DNA from 3 places in the Micromonospora sp. SD19 genome. Region 2 is predicted to be linked to each of the others. Evidence: predicted binding sites of a transcription regulator. Region 2 holds the regulator's gene; each other region holds the start of a gene.
What was found. Region 2 encodes HrcA, which represses chaperone genes, less so after heat shock. Its sites were predicted from a motif close to GGTTNGCACNCTCNNNNNGAGNGTGCNAACC; they were not measured.

Region 1 (6,144 bases), on a different contig from region 2:
AGGTCGACGCGTACGCCGCCGTGCGCGCCGCCCGGCGGTAGTAGGGGGTGCGACCCGACAGCCGGTGATCTAGGGTCGGCGACCATGGACGCCGAGATCACCGTCACCGAGCTGACCGCCGACCTGGCCCCCACCGTGGTACGGCTCTGCCAGCAGGCGCTCGACCTGCCCGAGGACGCCGCCGAGGCGGCTTCCATCGTGGACGTGCTCTGGCCGCGGGCCTCCGCCGACCGGCCGGTGGTCGGGCTCGGCGCGTACCGGGGCGCGGACCTGGTGGGGGTGCTGATCTGCTCGGTGTCGTCGGCCGAGCCGGGGATCGGGCACGTGGACCTGGTCGCGGTTCACAGTGATCAGCGGCGTCGGGGTGTCGGCCGGGCCCTGCTCCAGCGGGCCGAGCGGGTGCTCGCCGAGCGGGGGGTGACCGAGGTGCTGCTGGCCGGGAATCCGCCGTACTACGCGTGGCCGGGCATCGACGTCCGCTACACGCCGGCGGTCTGCGCCGCCCTCGCGCTCGGCTACCAGCAGGACCGGACCGCCTGGAACATGACAGCGGACCTGTCGTACGACGGGTCGCCGGCACTGCGGTCCACCGAGGCTGCCCAGCGGCGGCTGGCCGACCAGGGCGTCACCGTACGGCGGGCGGAGCCGGCGGACCTGCCGGCGTTGACCGCGTTCGCCAGATCCACCTTCGGCGGTACCTGGGACGGTGAGTTGGCCGGGTCGGTGGGGCGCGCGGACGCCGGTTGCCACCTGGCGGAGCGGGACGGCGAGCTGCTCGGCTTCGCCGCGTACGGGTCGTCGCGGCCGAGTTGGTTCGGGCCGATGGGCACCGCGCCGGCCGCCGAGGGGTCGGGCATCGGTGGGGTGCTGTTGCGGCGCTGCCTGCGCGACCTGCGGACGGCGGGGCTGGACCGGGCACAGATTGGCTGGGTCGGGCCGGTGCCGTTCTATTCGGGCAGCGCGGGCGCACGGATCGAGCGGGTCTTCTTCCTGTACCGGAAAACCCTACCGATCACCTAACCGGGGCAAACAGGACGTAGATCCTTTCGCCCGCGTCGGCCATCGACGCCCCCTACCGTTTCGGTAGAGGAGGCAGCCATGACCACGGATGACAACCAGACCGAGGACGGCCCGCCGATCACCTGGAAGCCGGTGGGTGAACTCCCCGGTCAACTGCCGTTCGACCGGCTCGACTACGGCGACGCCGAGCAACTGGCCGAGATGACCACCGACGGTGAGCCGTCGATGGCCGAGGAACCTCAGGAGATGGTGGACGCGCCGATCCAACTGCTTCCGCCGTACAGCAGGGCACAGAAACGGCGCAACCAGCGCCCCCTACCGACCTGACGACGAACGGGGCGGGCCGCTGACGCGGTCCGCCCCGTTCGGTGTGTCGGAACTGGACTCAGAAGTCCATTTCCCCGCCACCCGGGCCAGCCGGGGCAGCCGGGGTCTTCTCCGGCTTGTCCGCGACAACAGCCTCGGTGGTGAGGAAGAGCGCCGCGATGGAAGCGGCGTTCTGCAGCGCCGAGCGCGTCACCTTGGCCGGGTCGATGATGCCCGCGGCCAGCAGGTCGACGTACTCGCCGTTGGCGGCGTTGAGGCCGTGACCCGCTTCGAGGTTACGGACCTTCTCCACCACGACGCCGCCCTCAAGGCCGGCGTTGACGGCGATCTGCCGCAGCGGGGCGTCCAGCGCGACCTTGACGATGTTCGCACCGGTCGCCTCGTCGCCGACCAGGTCGAGCTTGTCGAAGGCGGTCTTGCCGGCCTGCACCAGCGCGACGCCACCACCCGGGACGATGCCCTCCTCGACGGCGGCCTTCGCGTTGCGAACGGCGTCCTCGATGCGGTGCTTGCGCTCCTTGAGCTCGACCTCGGTGGCCGCGCCGACCTTGATGACCGCAACGCCACCGGCCAGCTTGGCCAGCCGCTCCTGCAGCTTCTCCCGGTCGTAGTCGGAGTCGCTCTTGTCGATCTCGGCCCGGATCTGGTTGACCCGGCCCTGGATCTGCTCGGCGTCACCGGCACCGTCGACGATGGTGGTCTCGTCCTTGGTCACCACGACCTTGCGGGCGCGGCCCAGCATGTCGAGGCTGGCGGCGTCGAGCTTGAGGCCGACCTCCTCGCTGATGACCTGGCCACCGGCGAGGATGGCGATGTCGGTCAGCATGGCCTTGCGGCGGTCACCGAAGCCCGGCGCCTTGACGGCGACCGACTTGAAGGTGCCACGGACCTTGTTGACCACCAGGGTGGCGAGGGCCTCGCCCTCCAGGTCCTCGGCGATGATCAGCAGCGGCTTGCCCGACTGCATGACCTTCTCCAGGATCGGGAGCAGGTCCTTCACCGACGAGATCTTGCTGTTGGCGATCAGGATGTACGGGTCGTCGAAGACGGCCTCCATACGCTCCGGGTCGGTCATGAAGTAGGCCGAGATGTAGCCCTTGTCGAAGCGCATACCCTCGGTGAGCTCCAGCTCCAGCCCGAAGGTGTTGCTCTCCTCGACGGTGATGACGCCTTCCTTGCCGACCTTGTCCATCGCCTCGGCGATGATCTCGCCGACGGTGCTGTCGCCAGCGGAGATGGAGGCGGTGGAGGCGATCTGCTCCTTGGTCTCGACGTCCTTGGCGAGCTTGGACAGCTCCTCCGAGACGCTCGCGACAGCAGCCTCGATGCCCCGCTTCAGGGCCATCGGGTTGGCGCCGGCGGCCACGTTGCGCAGGCCCTCGCGAACCAGGGCCTGGGCCAGGACGGTCGCCGTCGTCGTGCCGTCACCGGCAACGTCGTCGGTCTTCTTGGCGACCTCCTTGACCAGCTCAGCGCCGATCTTCTCGTACGGGTCCTCGAGCTCGATCTCCTTGGCGATGCTCACACCATCGTTGGTGATGGTGGGGGCACCCCACTTCTTCTCGAGCACGACGTTGCGGCCCTTGGGGCCGAGGGTCACCTTTACGGCGTCGGCGAGCTGGTTCATGCCCCGCTCGAGGCCGCGGCGCGCCTCTTCGTCGAACGCGATCATCTTGGCCATACGGCGTTGTCCTCCTGGACACTCACGGGCCACCCGAGATGTGTGCCCCGGATGGGCCGCCTGGTGTACGCACCTTGGGACGTCGCCACCTGGCGACGACGACGTCCTTCGGCCGGGCCGGATAGCCCGCGACGACCGGCCATGTGTCACCCCGGCGTCTCCACGCCGGTGCAACCTGGCCCCACCGTCCCGACCATTGGCACTCACGGTATGCGAGTGCCAATGACTTGTTTAGCACTCTCCCATGCCGAGTGCAAGCACGATGCCGCCGCTCAACCGAGTTCCGCAGCCAGTACGGAGGTGTTCACCGGCGCCTCATGGGCCCGCTGCTCGGCGTACGTCACCAGCAGACCGATGAGTTGGGCCAGGTGAGCGGGCAGGGCCAGCACGGCGGTGATCCCGATCACGACCACCGCGCCGACCGCGGTGCCCGCCGAGGCGAACGGATCCGTTCCGAGCGGGGAGGTGCCCACCCCTTCCAGCACACCGGGGATCACCGTGCCGACGATCACCGCCGCGGCCACCAGGGCGACCCGACCGAGCAGCAGGCCCAGCCGATCATGGAACATCCGGAACGATCGGCCGATCGGGTTGTGCCGCTCGAAGAGATAGACCGGGCCGGCCATGCTCAGCGCGAGGGCCAGGTAGATGCCCGGCAGCACACAGAAGCAGAGGCCCACGCCGATCAGCAGGCCGATCAGCAGGGTCCAACCCCACAGCCCGAGGGCCCGGCGCAGGCCGTAGCGCAGTGCCGACTCCAGGCTGACCGGCTGACCGGCCGCCTGCTTGGTGATCACCCAGGTGCCGGCGGCCCATCCGACGGCCTGCACCAACCCGACCAGCAGGCTGCCGCCGACCAGCAGGACCAGAAGGTTCAGCAGCTCGGCGGCGAAGTTGTCAGGAAGCGCCGGGTTCGGACTCGACTCGGCCTGGGCGGCCCACTGCGCCGACGGGTCCAGCCCGAGCGAGATCACCGAGAGCACCGCCGCCGGCAGCACCTGGGTGAGCAGCACGATCGGCACCAACTGCCGCCAGCCCCGGCGCAAGGCTGCGCCACATCTGTCGAACCAACCGCCGAGGCCGGCGCCAGGCGGCGTGACCAGTGCGTCGTTCGGGTCGAATCCGTAACCCGGCGGGTACCAGCCGGCCTGCGGCCCCGGATACCACGGCTGCCCGCCGTAGGGGCCCGACCCGGGCGGGTAGCCCCCGGTGGGCGGGAACGTCCAACCCTGCTGCGGCGCACCGGCGCCCCAGGACCCGGTTACGGGATCCCAGCCGGGCGGCGGGCCGGCCGGGGGCAGGCCCGGGCCCCAGCCGGGCGGCGGGCCGGCCGGGGGCAGGCCCGGGCCCCAGCCGGGCGGCGGACCGGAGTGGCCGGGGCTGCCGGCGGGCGAGGACGGGTCCGGCTCCCCGGACCCGGCGGACGACGTGGGCGGGGGCGGCTGGTCGGTCATGAACGCTCCTCGGCATCGGCTGGAACGGTCACGATCTTCCCGGCTGGGTGCCCCTGCCGCAGCCCCGACTCACCGGGGCCGATCGGTCCGAAAGCTCAGCCGGTGACGCGTACGTGCTCGGCCTGCGGACCCTTCTGACCCTGGGCGATCTCGAACTCGACCCGCTGACCGTCGTCCAGCGCCTTGTAACCGTCCATCTCGATAGCGGAGAAGTGGACGAACACGTCCTGACCGCCGTCGACGGCAATGAAGCCGTAGCCCTTTTCGGCGTTGAACCACTTCACGGTGCCCTGTGCCACGGTGCACTTCCCTTACTCGCGCGGCCTTGCCTGACCCGGCGCACGGCGCGGCCGGGCGCCCCGACCACCGACTCAGCGATCGATGACCGCCATTGAGTGAGGTGACCGAAATCGCACGCTACACGAGGAGTGACGGCCGCGCACGGCCACAAATCGGACACACTCCGGGGCCACGCCGAGGTGACGGCGAGCGGGCACAGCTCACGAGAAGGCGGCCATCCCCTGTGGTAGGCATGCGGACATGACCACCGACATGGGCTCGCCGGCGGTGCGGCTGGCGGAGATCCGCCGGGTCCGGCCGGAGGACGCCGCCCGGATGCGGGCGCTGCGCCTGGAGATGCTGGCCGACGCGCCGTTGGCCTTCCTGGAGACCCTGGCGGACGCGGCGGCCCGGCCACACAACGAGTACGCCGCCCGGGTCGCGTACACCTCAGCCGGTTCCAGCAACGCGCAGTTCATCGCCGACCCCGGTGGCCGGCTGGTCGGGCACGCCGGCGGCACCACCGCCCCGAACGAACCCGGCGTAACCGTGATCTACGCCGTCTACGTCACGCCGACCTGGCGCGGCAGCGGGCTGCTCGGCGAGCTGATCGACGGGGTGGCCGCCTGGTCGCGCGCCTGTGGCCGACCGGAGCTGCTGCTGGAGGTGGTGGTCGGCAACGACCGCGCCTACCGGGCCTACCAGCGCCTGGGCTTCCAGGACACCGGGGTACGCGTCCCGCACCCCACCATCCCAGCCCTCACCGAACTGCACATGCGCCGCCCCGCCTAGACCCAAGGAACCACCACGCCGACCGGGACCACCGCGCCGATAGCCATGATCGTGCAGCAACCAGGATCTAGTGGTAACCCACCGACGGGAGACCACTACATCCTGGATCGAGCACGATCATGGGGTGGCGAGAAGGGCTCCAGCCTGGACAGTCGACGACCACCGTGCCTACGGCGGGTTTCCGGGGCAGCCCGACCCGCGCAGGGATCAAGCCTGACCGCCCGGAGCGGGGCGGACTGCCCCGGAAACCCCAACCGCAACCAAGATCGAAGATCAGACGTGCCGCCGGGACTGCACGATCCGGAACCGGTTCGCCACGTACGCCCCGTCCGTCAGCGCCGAGTTGGCCGCCGCGTTGGCCCCACTGCCGTGGAAGTCGGAGAACGCCGCCGACTGGTTGACGAAGACACCTCCGGTGAGGTTGCAGGACAGGTGCACCCCGACCTCGACCGCCACCGCCTCGGCCGCGTCCAGCACCGCCTCGTCGGTGGAGTAGACACCGGCGGTGAGCGCGCCCTTCTCGCCGACCGTCCGGCGCAGCAGTTCCAGGCTGTGTGCTGTGGAGTCGGTGGCGATGGCGAACGAGATCGG
Region 2 (6,144 bases):
CAGCGCGCCGGACGTTTGTCGCGGAACGCGGTGACCCCCTCGCGTCCCTCGTCGGACAGGAAGTAACCGGTCGAGACGGCGGAGAGCCGGGCCAGCTCGGCACGCAGCTCGGCGGTGGCCGGCCGGCGCAGCAGATCCTTCGCGCCGGCCAACGCGCCCGGCGCGCCGCGCACCAGCGAGTCGCAGTAGCCGCGCACCGCGTCGTCCAGCCCGTCCGCCGGGACCGACGCCGTGACCAGGCCGATCTCGGCGGCCCGGCGACCGTCGAAGGTGTCGCCGGTCAGGTACAGCTCGGCGGCGGCGCGGGGGTGCAGCCGGGGCAGCACGGTCGCCGAGATCACCGCCGGGATCACCCCGATGCGGACCTCGGTGAACGCGAACGTCGCCTCGTCGGCGCAGACGGCCAGGTCGGCGGCGGCGATCAGGCCGAGCCCACCGGCCCGCGCCGGCCCGGCCACCCGAGCCAGCACGGGCTTCGGGCACTCCCAGACCGCGGCGAGCACATCACCCAACATGCCGGCCGGAACCGTCCCGCTGGCGTACGCCATGGCGGTTTCCTTCAGGTCCGCCCCGGAGCAGAAAACCGGGCCGGTGTGGTCGAGCACTACCGCTCGGACCGCCTCGTCGGCCACCGCGTCCGCCAGCCCGGCCAGCAACTGGGTCATCAGGGCGGTGGAGAGCGCGTTGCGGTTGTGTGGGCTGTCCAGGGTGAGGGTGGTCACCCCACGGGCCGTGGCGACCCGCACGAGGACGTCGGGAGAGGTCATGCCGGGCACACTAGTGGCCATGCCCGGCGTCCTTCCAGATGGTGAGACCGTCCCCGTCGACGGATCGTTGCCCGCCACCGCCACCGCAGCGGTCGGCGCGCGCGGCTTCGGCGTGTACGTGCACGTCCCGTTCTGCGCCAGTCGCTGCGGCTACTGCGACTTCAACACCTACACCGCAGCCGAACTGGGCGGCGGTGCCAGCCGCGAGGGGTACGCCGACACCGTCCTGGCCGAGCTGGCGCTCGCCGCCCGGGTGCTGGGCGACAACCCGCCGCCCCGGGTCGACACCGTCTTCGTCGGTGGTGGCACGCCCACCCTGCTCCCCGCCGACGACCTGGCCCGCATCCTCGACGGGATCGACCGCACCTGGGGGCTGGCCGCCGACGCCGAGGTGACCACCGAGGCCAACCCCGAGTCGGTCACCCCGGAATCGTTGAAGCTGCTGCGGGCGGCCGGCTACACCCGGATCTCGCTGGGCATGCAGTCCGCCTCCCCGGGGGTGCTGGCGATCCTGGACCGCACACACAGCGCCGGCCGGGCCACCGCCGCCGCCCTGGAGGCGCGCGACGCCGGGTTCGCGCACGTCAACCTGGACCTGATCTACGGCACTCCGGGGGAACGGGCCGAGGACTTCGCCGCCTCGCTGGAGCAGGTGGTCGCCGCCGGGGTGGACCACGTCAGCGCGTACGCCCTGATCGTCGAGGACGGCACCCGGCTCGCCGCCCGGATGCGGCGCGGCGAGCTGGCGTACCCCAGTGACGACGTGGCCGCGGACCGCTACCTGGCGGCGGAGGCCGCGCTCGACGCGGCCGGGTTCTCCTGGTACGAGGTCTCCAACTGGGCCCGCAGCGACCAGGCCCGGTGCCGGCACAACCTGCTCTACTGGACCGGCGCGGACTGGTGGGGCCTCGGCCCGGGGGCGCACAGCCACGTCGGCGGGGTGCGCTGGTGGAACGTCAAACACCCCTCCGCGTACGCCCAGCGGCTGGCCGCCGGTGCGTCTCCCGGGCTGGCCCGGGAGGTGCTCACTGTCGACGAGGCGCACATGGAGGACGTGATGCTGCGGCTGCGGCTGGCCAGCGGTCTCCCGCTGGCGGTGCTCGACGCCGCCGGGCGGGCCGGCGCGGAGCGGGCGCTGGCCGGCGGCCTACTGGCCGCCGACGAGTACGCCGCCGGCCGGGCGGTGCTCACAGTGCGCGGGCGACTGCTCGCCGACGCGGTCGTCCGCGATCTGCTGCCCTGAGCGCAGGGCGGGCGGTGTGCCGAACCGGCCGGGGGAGCGGCCGGCCCGGTTCACTTGATGAAGTTGGCGGTCATCGGGTAGCGGTACGGGGTGCCCTCGTTGGCCTTCACGCCGGCGATGATCCCGAACAGGATCTGGATCACCACGACGGCGATGCTGGGCAGGAAGAGCAGGCACCAGCTCACGAAGAGCAGCACGAACGCGATGATCGACCAGAGGATCTGGAAGTTCAGGGCGGCGAGGGCGTGCGCCCGGACGGTCGGCGACTGCTGGCCACGGGCCAGGTAGGCGATGAGCGGGGCGACGAAGCCCAGCGGACCGAAGCTGATCAGCGCGCCGAGCGCGCCGCCGAAGTGGGCGACCAACGCCCAGGTCTTGTCCTCGTTGGTGGCGTAGCCGCCGCCGGGGCCGCCGTAGGCCCCACCGGCCGGATAGCCGCCGGGCGGGTAGCCCCCGGGCGGGGGGTAGCCGCCTGCCGGAGGGTAGCCACCTGACGTCGGTTGGTCACCGGTGGGAGGCGGATAGCCACCGGCCGGGGGATAGCCGGCCGGGCCGGGTGCGCCCGACAGTGGTGCGGTGGGCGGCTCGGCCGACGGGAACGGGCCCGGGGAGGTCGGCTCCGGCGGGTAGTTGCCGGGCTCACCCGAACCGGGAGGGCGAGGAGGTTCAGTCATGGATGTCACGGTAGGGGCCCGTGGCAACGCCGCACCAGAGCGACACCGCCCGGCAGTGCGGGCCGATCGGCCCAGTGCGGTGGCGCGGGCCGCACCGACCGGTGGCCGTTGATCATCGCGTCGGCGGGCCTGCCGACGTAGACTGGCACTCGCTACAGTCGAGTGCCAGGACGGCTCGGCCGGCCCAGGGCGCCGGCGGCCGACGTGCGACAGGAGGTGCGGAGGATGGGTCTCGACGACCGGAAACTCGCAGTGCTCCGCGCCATCGTCGAAGACTACGTCTCCACCCAGGAGCCGGTCGGCAGCAAGGCGCTGGTCGAGCGGCACCAGCTCGGGGTCTCCCCGGCGACGGTCCGCAACGACATGGCCGTGCTGGAGGAGGAGGGTTACATCCGGCAGCCGCACACCAGTGCCGGCCGGGTGCCCACCGACCGCGGCTACCGCCTCTTCGTCGACCGGCTGTCCCGGGTCAAGCCGCTCAGCCCGGCCGAGCGCCGGGCCATCGAGCGCTTCCTGGTCGGCGCTGTCGACCTCGACGACGTGGTGCACCGCACGGTGCGGCTGCTCGCCCAGCTCACCCGGCAGGTCGCCGTCGTGCAGTACCCGAGCCTGGCCCGCTCCTCGGTGCGTCACCTGGAGCTGGTGCCGATCTCCACCACCCGGCTGATGCTCGTCATGATCGCGGACACCGGCCGGGTGGAGCAGCGACTCGTGGAGCTGCCCGGGCCGGTGCCCGCCGACGACGTCACCGACCTGCGCCGACTGATCAACGAGAAGCTCGCCAACGCCCGGCTGTCCGAGACGCCACCGCTGGTGCAGGCGCTGGTCGAGGAAGCGCCGACCGGGCTGCGACCGACCATGACCACGCTCGCCAGCGTGCTGCTGGAGACGCTCGTCGAACGGCACGAGGAACGGATCGCCCTCGCCGGCACCGCCAACCTCACCCGGGGCGGGCTGCTCGACTTCCAGGGCTCGCTGCGGCCGATCCTCGAGGCGCTGGAGGAGGAGGTCGTGCTGCTCAAGCTCATCGGTGAGACCGAGCCGAGCACGACCCGGGTGCTGATCGGCGACGAGAACGAGTTCGACAACCTGCGCGCCGCCTCGGTGGTCAGCACCGGCTACGGCCCGGGCACCACCATCGTGGGCGGGCTCGGGGTGCTGGGGCCCACCCGGATGGACTACCCCGGCAACATCGCCACGGTGCGCGCCGTGGCACGCTACGTGGGCGAGTTGCTGGCCCAGAACTGATTGGTCAGGGCCGATGCGGCCGGCTGCGGCCGCCGACCGGCGCAACGCGAGACGAACATGAGGACACGGAACGCAGTGGCCAGGGACTACTACGGCATTCTCGGTGTGAGCCGGGAAGCCTCCGATGACGAGATCAAGCGCGCCTACCGCAAGCTGGCACGCCAGTTCCACCCGGATGTCAATCCGGACCCGGAGGCTCAGGAGAAGTTCAAGGACATCAACGCCGCGTACGAGGTCCTCTCGGACGACCGGAAGCGGCAGATCGTCGACCTGGGTGGCGACCCGCTCGCCCCGGGTGGCGGCGCCGGTGGCCCGGGCGGCCCCGGTGGAGCCGGCCCGTTCGTCGGCTTCCAGGACATCATGGACGCGTTCTTCGGCGGCGCGGCGGGTGGCGCCCGTGGCCCTCGGCCGCGTACCCGCCCGGGTGCCGACGCGATCCTGCGACTCGAACTCGACCTGCACGAGACGGCGTTCGGCGTCGAGGCGCCGATCACCGTCGACACCGCTGTGCTCTGCACCACCTGCTCCGGTGCCGGCACCGCCGCCGGCACGCACCTGGCGACCTGCGAGGCGTGCGGCGGTCGGGGCGAGGTGCAATCGGTGCAGCGGACGTTCCTCGGTCAGGTGGTCTCCGCCCGGCCGTGCACCGTCTGCCAGGGCTACGGCACCACCATCCCGCACCCCTGCCCCACCTGCGCCGGTGACGGCCGGGTGCGCACCCGCCGGTCGCTGACCGTCAAGATCCCGGCCGGCGTCGAGGACGGCATGCGGATCCGGCTGGCCCAGCAGGGCGAGGTCGGCCCGGGCGGCGGCACCGCCGGTGACCTCTACGTGGAGATCCACGAACGTCCGCACGACGTCTACTCGCGCAAGGGCGACGACCTGCACTGCCGGGTCACCGTGCCGATGACCGCCGCCGCGCTCGGCACCCGGCTGACCATCAAGACGCTGGACAGCGAGGAGCCGGTCGACGTCAAGCCCGGCACCCAGCCGGGCAGCACGCTGCGGCTGCGCGCCCGAGGCGTCCCGCACCTGCGCGGCACCGGCCGGGGTGACCTCTACGTCCACCTGGACGTGCGAACCCCGACCAAGCTCGACGCCGACCAGGAGAAGATGCTGCGCGACTTCGCCAAGACCCGTGGCGAGGAGGTCGCCGAGCTGTCCAAGCAGGGCGGCTTCTTCTCCCGGATGCGCGACGCGTTCAACGGGCACGCCTGAGTGTCCGCGCCGCTGTTCCTGGTCGAGGCGCTGCCCACCGGCGACACGCTGACCCTGGACGGCCCGGAGGGGCACCACGCCGCCACCGTGCAGCGGCTGCGCGTCGGCGAGGAGCTGCTGCTCGCCGACGGCCGGGGTGGCACGGCCGCCGCCGTGGTCACGGCCGTCGGCCGGGGCAGCCTGGAGGTCACCGTCACCTCCCGGGGGTACGCGGACGCGCCCGTACCCCGGCTGGTGACGGTGCAGGGCATCGCCAAGGGCGACCGGGGCGAGCTGGCCGTGCAGGCGATGACCGAGGTCGGGGTGGACGAGATCGTCCCCTGGGCGGCATCGCGTTCGGTGGTCCAGTGGCGCGGCGACCGGGGCGTACGCGCCCGGGAGAAGTGGGTGGCCACCGCCCGGGAGGCGGCCAAGCAGGCCCGCCGACCGTGGCTACCGGTGGTGGCCGGTGCGCCGGACGAGTCCACCGCCACGGTGGCCCGCCGGATCGCCGGTGCCGCCGCCGGGTTCGTGCTGCACGAGGAGGCCGAGGAGCCGCTGACCGGCGTCGACCTGCCGTCGGCCGGGGAGATCGTCCTCGTCGTCGGCCCCGAGGGTGGCATCGCCCCGGCTGAGCTGACAGCCTTCCGCGAGGCCGGTGGCCGGCCGGTACGCCTCGGGCCGGAGGTCCTGCGTACCTCCACGGCCGGCGTGGCCGCGCTCAGCGTGCTCGCCACCCGCCTCGGCCGCTGGTAGCTGGCCACCCCTGACGCCGCCGCTCGTTGCGGCCGCTGGTGGCCCGTCGCTCGTTTCGGCCGCTGGTGTTCCGCCGCGCGCTGGCTTGTGGTCCGGCCGGATCGGAGCCGCCCGCTCGATTGAGCGTGATGCCTCTGGGTCATCACGATGACTGACAGGCATCACGCTCAATGTGGTGTTCGCCGTCGGCCCGCAGGGCCGCGGCCCACCGCCGGTCGGTCGGGGGCCGCGGCCCACCGCCGGTCCGTCGGGCGGACGC
Region 3 (6,144 bases), on a different contig from region 2:
GGAGCAGCAGGCCACCGACCTCGTCGCCCAGCACTGGAACAGCTGACCCGGATTCGCACGACCGAACAGCAAGACCACCGCACGACTCGGACCGCTGGCCGGCACCCGCAACCCGGGGTGCCGGCCAGCGGCGTTTGCGTTGCCGCCGGCCCGCCGGGACGCCCGCCCCCGGGACGCCGACCACCGACCGCCGCAGCGGGCCGCAACGGGAGATGCCGCGCTGAAGGGATCCTCGGCGGAGGCGGATGGCGTCATCAAGCGGCGTTCGTTTACAGATCTTGGACAGTTTCCGTTAGCGCAGAACGGAAACTGTCCAAGATCTGCACGTACGGGTCCGCGCGTCGGCGGTCCATCAGCCGCCGGCCGCGCCGAAGGACAGGCACGGCACCCGCAAGCCAGGTCGGTAGGCAGCCGCGGTAGATCACCCACGGACCCCGCAGTCAGGTCGGGGACCCCTCCCCGCTGTCGACCGAGGGGCGGTGGTGCGTCGGGGTCAGCGGACGGTGACGGTGACGGTATGCCAGCCGGTGGCGCCGTCCGGGACGACGCCCTGGGTGCGGTCGGTTTGGGTTTCACCGGTCGCGTCTGTCGCTCGGACCTGGAGCCGGTGTTCGCCCGGTGTGGCGTCCCAGCGCCAGGACCACTGGACCCAGGTGTCCACCGACACGGTGGGGGCCAGTTCGGCCGCCTGCCACTGGCCGTCGTCGACGCGTACCTCGACTCGGCGGATGCCTCGGTGCTGCGCCCAGGCCACCCCGGCGACGGTCACCGGCCCGGCGGTCAGCCGGTTGCGTCTGCGGGGCGTGTCGATCCGCGACTGGGTCTTGATCGGCCCCTCGCGGGACCATCCGCGCGGCACCCAGTACGCGTCGAAGTCGGCGAACCGGGTCAGCTCAAGTTCGGTCACCCATTTGCAGGCCGACACGTAGCCGTAGAGGCCCGGCACCACCATCCGGACCGGGAAGCCGTGCTCGACCGGCAGCGGCTCGCCGTTCATTCCGACGGCCAGCAGCGCGTCCCGTCCGTCGCGCAGTGCGGCGGTGGGGGTGCCGCAGGTCCAGCCGTCGACAGACCGGCCGACGACCTGGTCGGCGTCGTCGTCGGGTTCGACCTCGTCCAGCAGTTCCCGCAGGGGTACGCCGAGCCAGCGGGCATTGCCGATCAGGTCCCCGCCCACCTCGTTGGAGACGCAGGCCAGGGTGACGTACCGCTCGACCAGCGGTCGGGCCAGCAGGTCCGCGTAACTGTAGGTGCGCTCCTTACCGACCCGTCCGTGGATCCGCAGCCGCCAGGTGTCTGGGTCGACCTGGGGCACCACCAGCGCGGTGTCGATCCGGTAGAACCCGAAGTTCGGGGTGACGTACGGCGCCAGTTGGGCCAGCGAGAGGTTCGCGCCTGCCGGCACGGCCGGTGCGGGGGCGACTGGCGCGGGCAGGCGGATCGCGTCCCGGGCTGCGGACACGCCGCGCCGACCTGCCAGCCAACGCCCGCCGAGACCGGCCACCACTGCCGTTCCGAGCAGCACCCCGCTGCCGGTGAGGAATCGCCGCCGCGACTCCGGGTCCACCTCGGCGGGCCCAACCGGCTCAACCGCCGGCGTCGGTCCGGCCGAAGGCGCCGGCACCGGCGCGGCCGGAGACACCGGCCGACGCTCGGATGCTGAGGAGGCTCCCGTCGGCAGCTCGTCCCGCGACTCCGACCCCGGGCCGGTGGACGACACAGGCCCGGCAGGCGGCACCGCACCGTCAGGCCGCGCCGCACCGGCAGGCGGCACAGGACCGTTGGACGGCCCCGGGCCGGCGGACCGCACGGTCGGCGTGGGTGGTGACCAGGGCCAGGGGTTCAGTTCGAACGGGCCGGCGATGAACAGCCAGAGCACCAGGGCGCCGAGACCCGCGCCGATCACTGACGGCAGTGCGTCGGCGAGGTCCGCGCCGGAGCGGGTCAACGCGGCGGCGACGCCGATGGCGCCGAACGCGCCGATGCCTGCCAGGCCGAGTGCCAGCCGACGAACCGCCAGTACGCCGAGGAGCGCGGCGAAGCCGCCCAGCAACACGGCGGTGCCGACCAGCAGCGCGATCTTGTCGGCGGTGCCGAAGAGGTCGATGGCGAGTTGCTTGAGTGACTCGGGGACGGCGTCGACGATGACCCCGCCGACCGCGACCAGGGGTGCCGACCGGGGGCCGGTCAGCACCGCTACCGGTTCGGCGATCCCGATCGCGACGGCGGCGGCGGTGATTCCGGCCAGCGCGGCGTACCGCCGTGACGTGGTGCTCATCGGCCCAGTGTGCGCGATCATCTCGGCCGGTCGCCAACAACGTCAGCGTTCGGTAATGACCTGCCAGCCGACGGATACGGGCCGGGGCGCACCGCCGTACGGCGGTGCGCCCCGGAACGGGTGTCGCTACCGGATCAGAAGCCCGGGCCGTGCTGGTGGCCGTGACCGTGGCCGTGCCCGCCGGCGGCGGCCGGTTCGGCCTGCTCCGGCTTCTCCACCACGAGGCTCTCCGTGGTGAGCAGCAGACCGGCGATCGAGGCGGCGTTGGTGACCGCGTTGCGGGTCACCTTCACCGGGTCGATGATGCCGGCCTTGACCAGGTCGACGTACTCGCCCTTGGCGGCGTCGAGGCCGTTGCCCCAGCTGAGGTCGGCGACCTTCTGCGTCACGACGTAGCCGTCGTGACCGGCGTTCTGGGCGATCCAGCGCAGCGGCTCGACGAGCGCCTTGCGCACGACCGAGACGCCGACCTTCTCGTCACCGGTGAAGCCCAGGTCGTCGTCGAGCACCGAGAGGATCTGCACCAGGGCGGCGCCGCCGCCGGGCACAGTGCCCTCCTCGACCGCTGCCTTGGTCGCCGCGATGGCGTCCTCGATGCGGTGCTTGCGCTCCTTCATCTCGACCTCGGTCGCCGCGCCGGCCTTGATGACGGCGATGCCACCGGAGAGCTTCGCCAGCCGCTCGGCCAGCTTCTCCCGGTCCCACTCGGAGTCGGAGGCCTCGATCTCCTTGCGGATCTGGGACACCCGGTCGGCGACGTCGGCCTTCTGGCCACCGCCGTCGACGATCGTGGTGTTCTCCTTGTCGACCACGACGCGCCGGGCGGTGCCGAGCACCTCCAGGCCGACCTGGTCGAGCTTGTAGCCCAGCTCCGAGGCGACCAGCTCGGCGCCCGTGGAGATCGCGATGTCCTGGAGCATCGCCTTGCGCCGGTCACCGAAGCCCGGGGCCTTGACCGCGCAGACCTTGAGGGTCTTGCGCAGCGAGTTGACCACCAGGGTGGAGAGCGCCTGGCCGTCCACGTCCTCGGCGATGATCAGCAGGGGCTTGCTGTTCTGCAGGACCTTCTCCAGCAGCGGCAGCAGCTCCTCGATCGCCGAGATCTTCTGGGTGGTGACCAGGATGTACGCGTCCTCGAGGACGGACTCCTGGCTCTCCAGGTCGGTGACGAAGTTCGGCGAGATGAAGCCCTTGTCGAACTGGAGACCCTCGGTCACGTCCAGTTCGGTGGTGAGCATCGAGCCTTCCTCGACGGTGATGACACCGTCGCGGCCGACGCGCTCCATCGCCTCGGCGATCAGATCGCCGATCGTGGAGTCCTGCGCGGAGATCGTCGCCACGTTCGCGATCGACTCCTTGCTGGTGACCTCGGCAGCCTTGCCGAGCAGCGCCTCGGAGACCTTGGTGGCCGCCGCGTCGATGCCCCGCTTGAGGCCGGCCGGGTTGGTCCCGGCGGTCACGTTGCGCAGACCCTCCCGGACCATGGCCTGGGCCAGCACGGTCGCGGTGGTGGTCCCGTCGCCGGCGACGTCGTTGGTCTTGGTCGCCACCTCCTTGACCAGCTGCGCGCCAAGGTTCTCGTACGGGTTGGTGAGCTCGATCTCCTTGGCGATGGTCACACCATCGTTGGTGATCGTCGGCGCACCGAATTTCTTGTCCAGGACGACGTTGCGCCCGCGCGGGCCGAGGGTGACCTTGACCGCGTCCGCGAGGGCGTTGACACCGTGCTCCAGCAGGTGTCGGGCGTCGTCCGAGAAGCTCAGGATCTTCGCCATTAATGTCCCTTCGAAGCGCCATTGCCCCGGCCCGGCGAGCCGGACCGGGGCAGTGGCACTGATCGGTTGCTTACTTCTCGATGACCGCGAGGACGTCGCGGGCGGAGAGCACCAGGTACTCCTCGCCGGCGTACTTGACCTCGGTGCCGCCGTACTTCGAGTAGAGGACGGTGTCGCCGACCTGCACGTCAACCGGAACCCGGTTGCCGTTGTCGTCGACGCGCCCCGGGCCCACAGCGAGGACGGTGCCCTCCTGCGGCTTCTCCTTGGCGGTGTCGGGGATCACGATGCCCGACGCCGTGGTGGTCTCAGCCTCGTTCGCCTGGACCACGATGCGGTCCTCGAGCGGCTTGATCGCAACCTTGGTCGCGGTAGTCACGGGCATACCCTCCTGGGGTACTGGTTTCGTTGCTGACCAGCGGGGCTGGCCAGCGTCAATCTGCCTCATGCCACCGGGCGGTGCCGTCGTCGCGGGTGCCGGTCCGCCTGGCGTGCGCACCCGGGTCGCGAGACCCGGAAGCTGGCACCCTCAGGGTGAGAGTGCTAATCGCAGGTTATTCCGTGGCTAGCACTCCGTCAAGGAGAGTGCCAGCGCGTCGCGCCCCGCCAGCCAGGATTTCCGGCTCGGCCGGGACAATGACCGGGTGGATCTCGATCAGCTGGCGGCGCTGCGTACCCCTGAGGGGTCGGCCGCGCTCACCGCGGCGGCCGGGCTGGCCGGCGGTGACCCGCTGGCCGCGGCCTCGGCGCTGCGCGCGGCCGGGGTGCCGCCCACGCTGGCCGCGGCAGCCCTCACCCAGGCCGAGCTGCGCCACCGGGCGGTCGGCAAGTTCGGCTCGGCCGCCGCTGGGATGTTCCTCACCCGCCCCGGCCTGGAGCAGGCCACCCGCCGGGTGGTCGCCGACCGTCGGGCCGCCCGGTTGTCCGCGGCCGGCGTGCGCACCCTGGCCGACCTCGGCTGCGGGCTGGGGGCCGACGCGCTGGCCGCCGCCCGTGCCGGCATCCGGGTGTACGGGGTGGAGGCCGACCCGGTGACCGCCGCGATGGCCGCCGCCAACGCCACGGCGGCCGGCCTGGCCGAGCTGTTCACCGTCGAGTGCGGCGACGCGACCGGGTTCGACGTGTCACGGGTCGACGGCGTTTTCTGCGACCCGGCCCGCCGCACGAGCGGCACCGGGCGGCGAATCTTCGACCCGCGCGCCTACTCGCCGCCGTGGGACTTCGTGACCGGGCTGGCCGAGCGGGTGCCGCGCACTGTGGTGAAGGTGGCGCCGGGCCTGGACCACGGGCTCATCCCGGCCGGGGCGGAGGCCGAGTGGGTCGGCGTCGACGGTGACCTGGTCGAGGCGGCGCTCTGGTGCGGTGAGCTGGCGGAGGTGCCCCGCCGCGCCACCCTCTACCGGCAGCGGGGCAGCGAGATCCACCGTGACCAGCTCACCGGCTCGGGTGCCGCCGAGGCGCCGGTCGGGCCGGTACGCCGCTACCTGTACGACCCGGAGCCGGCGGTGGTGCGCGCGCATCTCGTCGCCGAACTGGCCACCGAGCTGGACGCCACCCTGGCCGATCCGAGCATCGCCTACCTCTACGCCGACCAGCCGACCCGCACCCCGTACGCGCGCTGTCTGGAGATCACCGACGTGTTGCCGTTCTCGCTCAAGCGCCTGCGGGCGCTGCTGCGGGACCGGCGGGTGGGCCGCGTGGAGATCCTCAAGCGGGGTTCGGCGCTCGTCCCGGAGCAGCTCCGCAAGGACCTGCGGCTGGCCGGGGACGAGGCGGCGAGTCTGGTGCTCACCCGGGTCGACGGCGCACCGACGGTGCTCATCGGCCGGCCGGTCCACTAACGTCGTCGCCGTGGCGGGACAGGGCACGCCGGCGACGGCACTGTTGGTCAAGCGCGGGATCGCGCATCGCACCCATCCGTACCGGGTGTCGCCGGACGCCCCGAACTACGGCGCGCTGGTGGCGGTGGCGCTCGGCGTGGCGCCGGAGCGGGTGTTCAAGTCGCTGGTGACCGCTGTCGACGGGGCGCTCACCGTGGCGGTCGTGCCGGTGACCGGAGAGCTGGATCTCAAGGCGCTCGCGGCGGCGGTC

Region 1: a site for HrcA is predicted at 3,223-3,253, ahead of groL (chaperonin GroEL). Genes of this name have one in related genera too.
Region 3: a site for HrcA is predicted at 4,572-4,602, ahead of groES (co-chaperone GroES). Genes of this name have one in related genera too.

What each region holds. Positions count from the first base shown of each region.
Region 1 covers NZ_JBTLMN010000007.1:268,406-274,549, reverse strand. Annotated here, with positions in the region: gene ACX27O_RS23285 (S8 family serine peptidase) at 1-41, shown strand, start outside; gene ACX27O_RS23280 (GNAT family N-acetyltransferase) at 85-1,020, shown strand; gene ACX27O_RS23275 (hypothetical protein) at 1,099-1,347, shown strand; gene groL (chaperonin GroEL) at 1,406-3,028, opposite strand; gene ACX27O_RS23265 (hypothetical protein) at 3,301-4,482, opposite strand; gene ACX27O_RS23260 (cold-shock protein) at 4,578-4,781, opposite strand; gene ACX27O_RS23255 (GNAT family N-acetyltransferase) at 5,023-5,553, shown strand; gene paaN (phenylacetic acid degradation protein PaaN) at 5,827-6,144, opposite strand, start outside.
Region 2 covers NZ_JBTLMN010000015.1:73,035-79,178, forward strand. Annotated here, with positions in the region: gene ACX27O_RS31660 (enoyl-CoA hydratase-related protein) at 1-767, opposite strand, end outside; gene hemW (radical SAM family heme chaperone HemW) at 787-2,010, shown strand; gene ACX27O_RS31670 (DUF4870 domain-containing protein) at 2,061-2,684, opposite strand; gene hrcA (heat-inducible transcriptional repressor HrcA) at 2,910-3,932, shown strand; gene dnaJ (molecular chaperone DnaJ) at 4,008-5,150, shown strand; gene ACX27O_RS31685 (16S rRNA (uracil(1498)-N(3))-methyltransferase) at 5,151-5,885, shown strand.
Region 3 covers NZ_JBTLMN010000004.1:272,815-278,958, reverse strand. Annotated here, with positions in the region: gene ACX27O_RS16905 (hypothetical protein) at 1-46, shown strand, start outside; gene ACX27O_RS16900 (molybdopterin-dependent oxidoreductase) at 494-2,278, opposite strand; gene groL (chaperonin GroEL) at 2,413-4,053, opposite strand; gene groES (co-chaperone GroES) at 4,124-4,438, opposite strand; gene ACX27O_RS16885 (THUMP-like domain-containing protein) at 4,698-5,894, shown strand; gene ybaK (Cys-tRNA(Pro) deacylase) at 5,905-6,144, shown strand, end outside.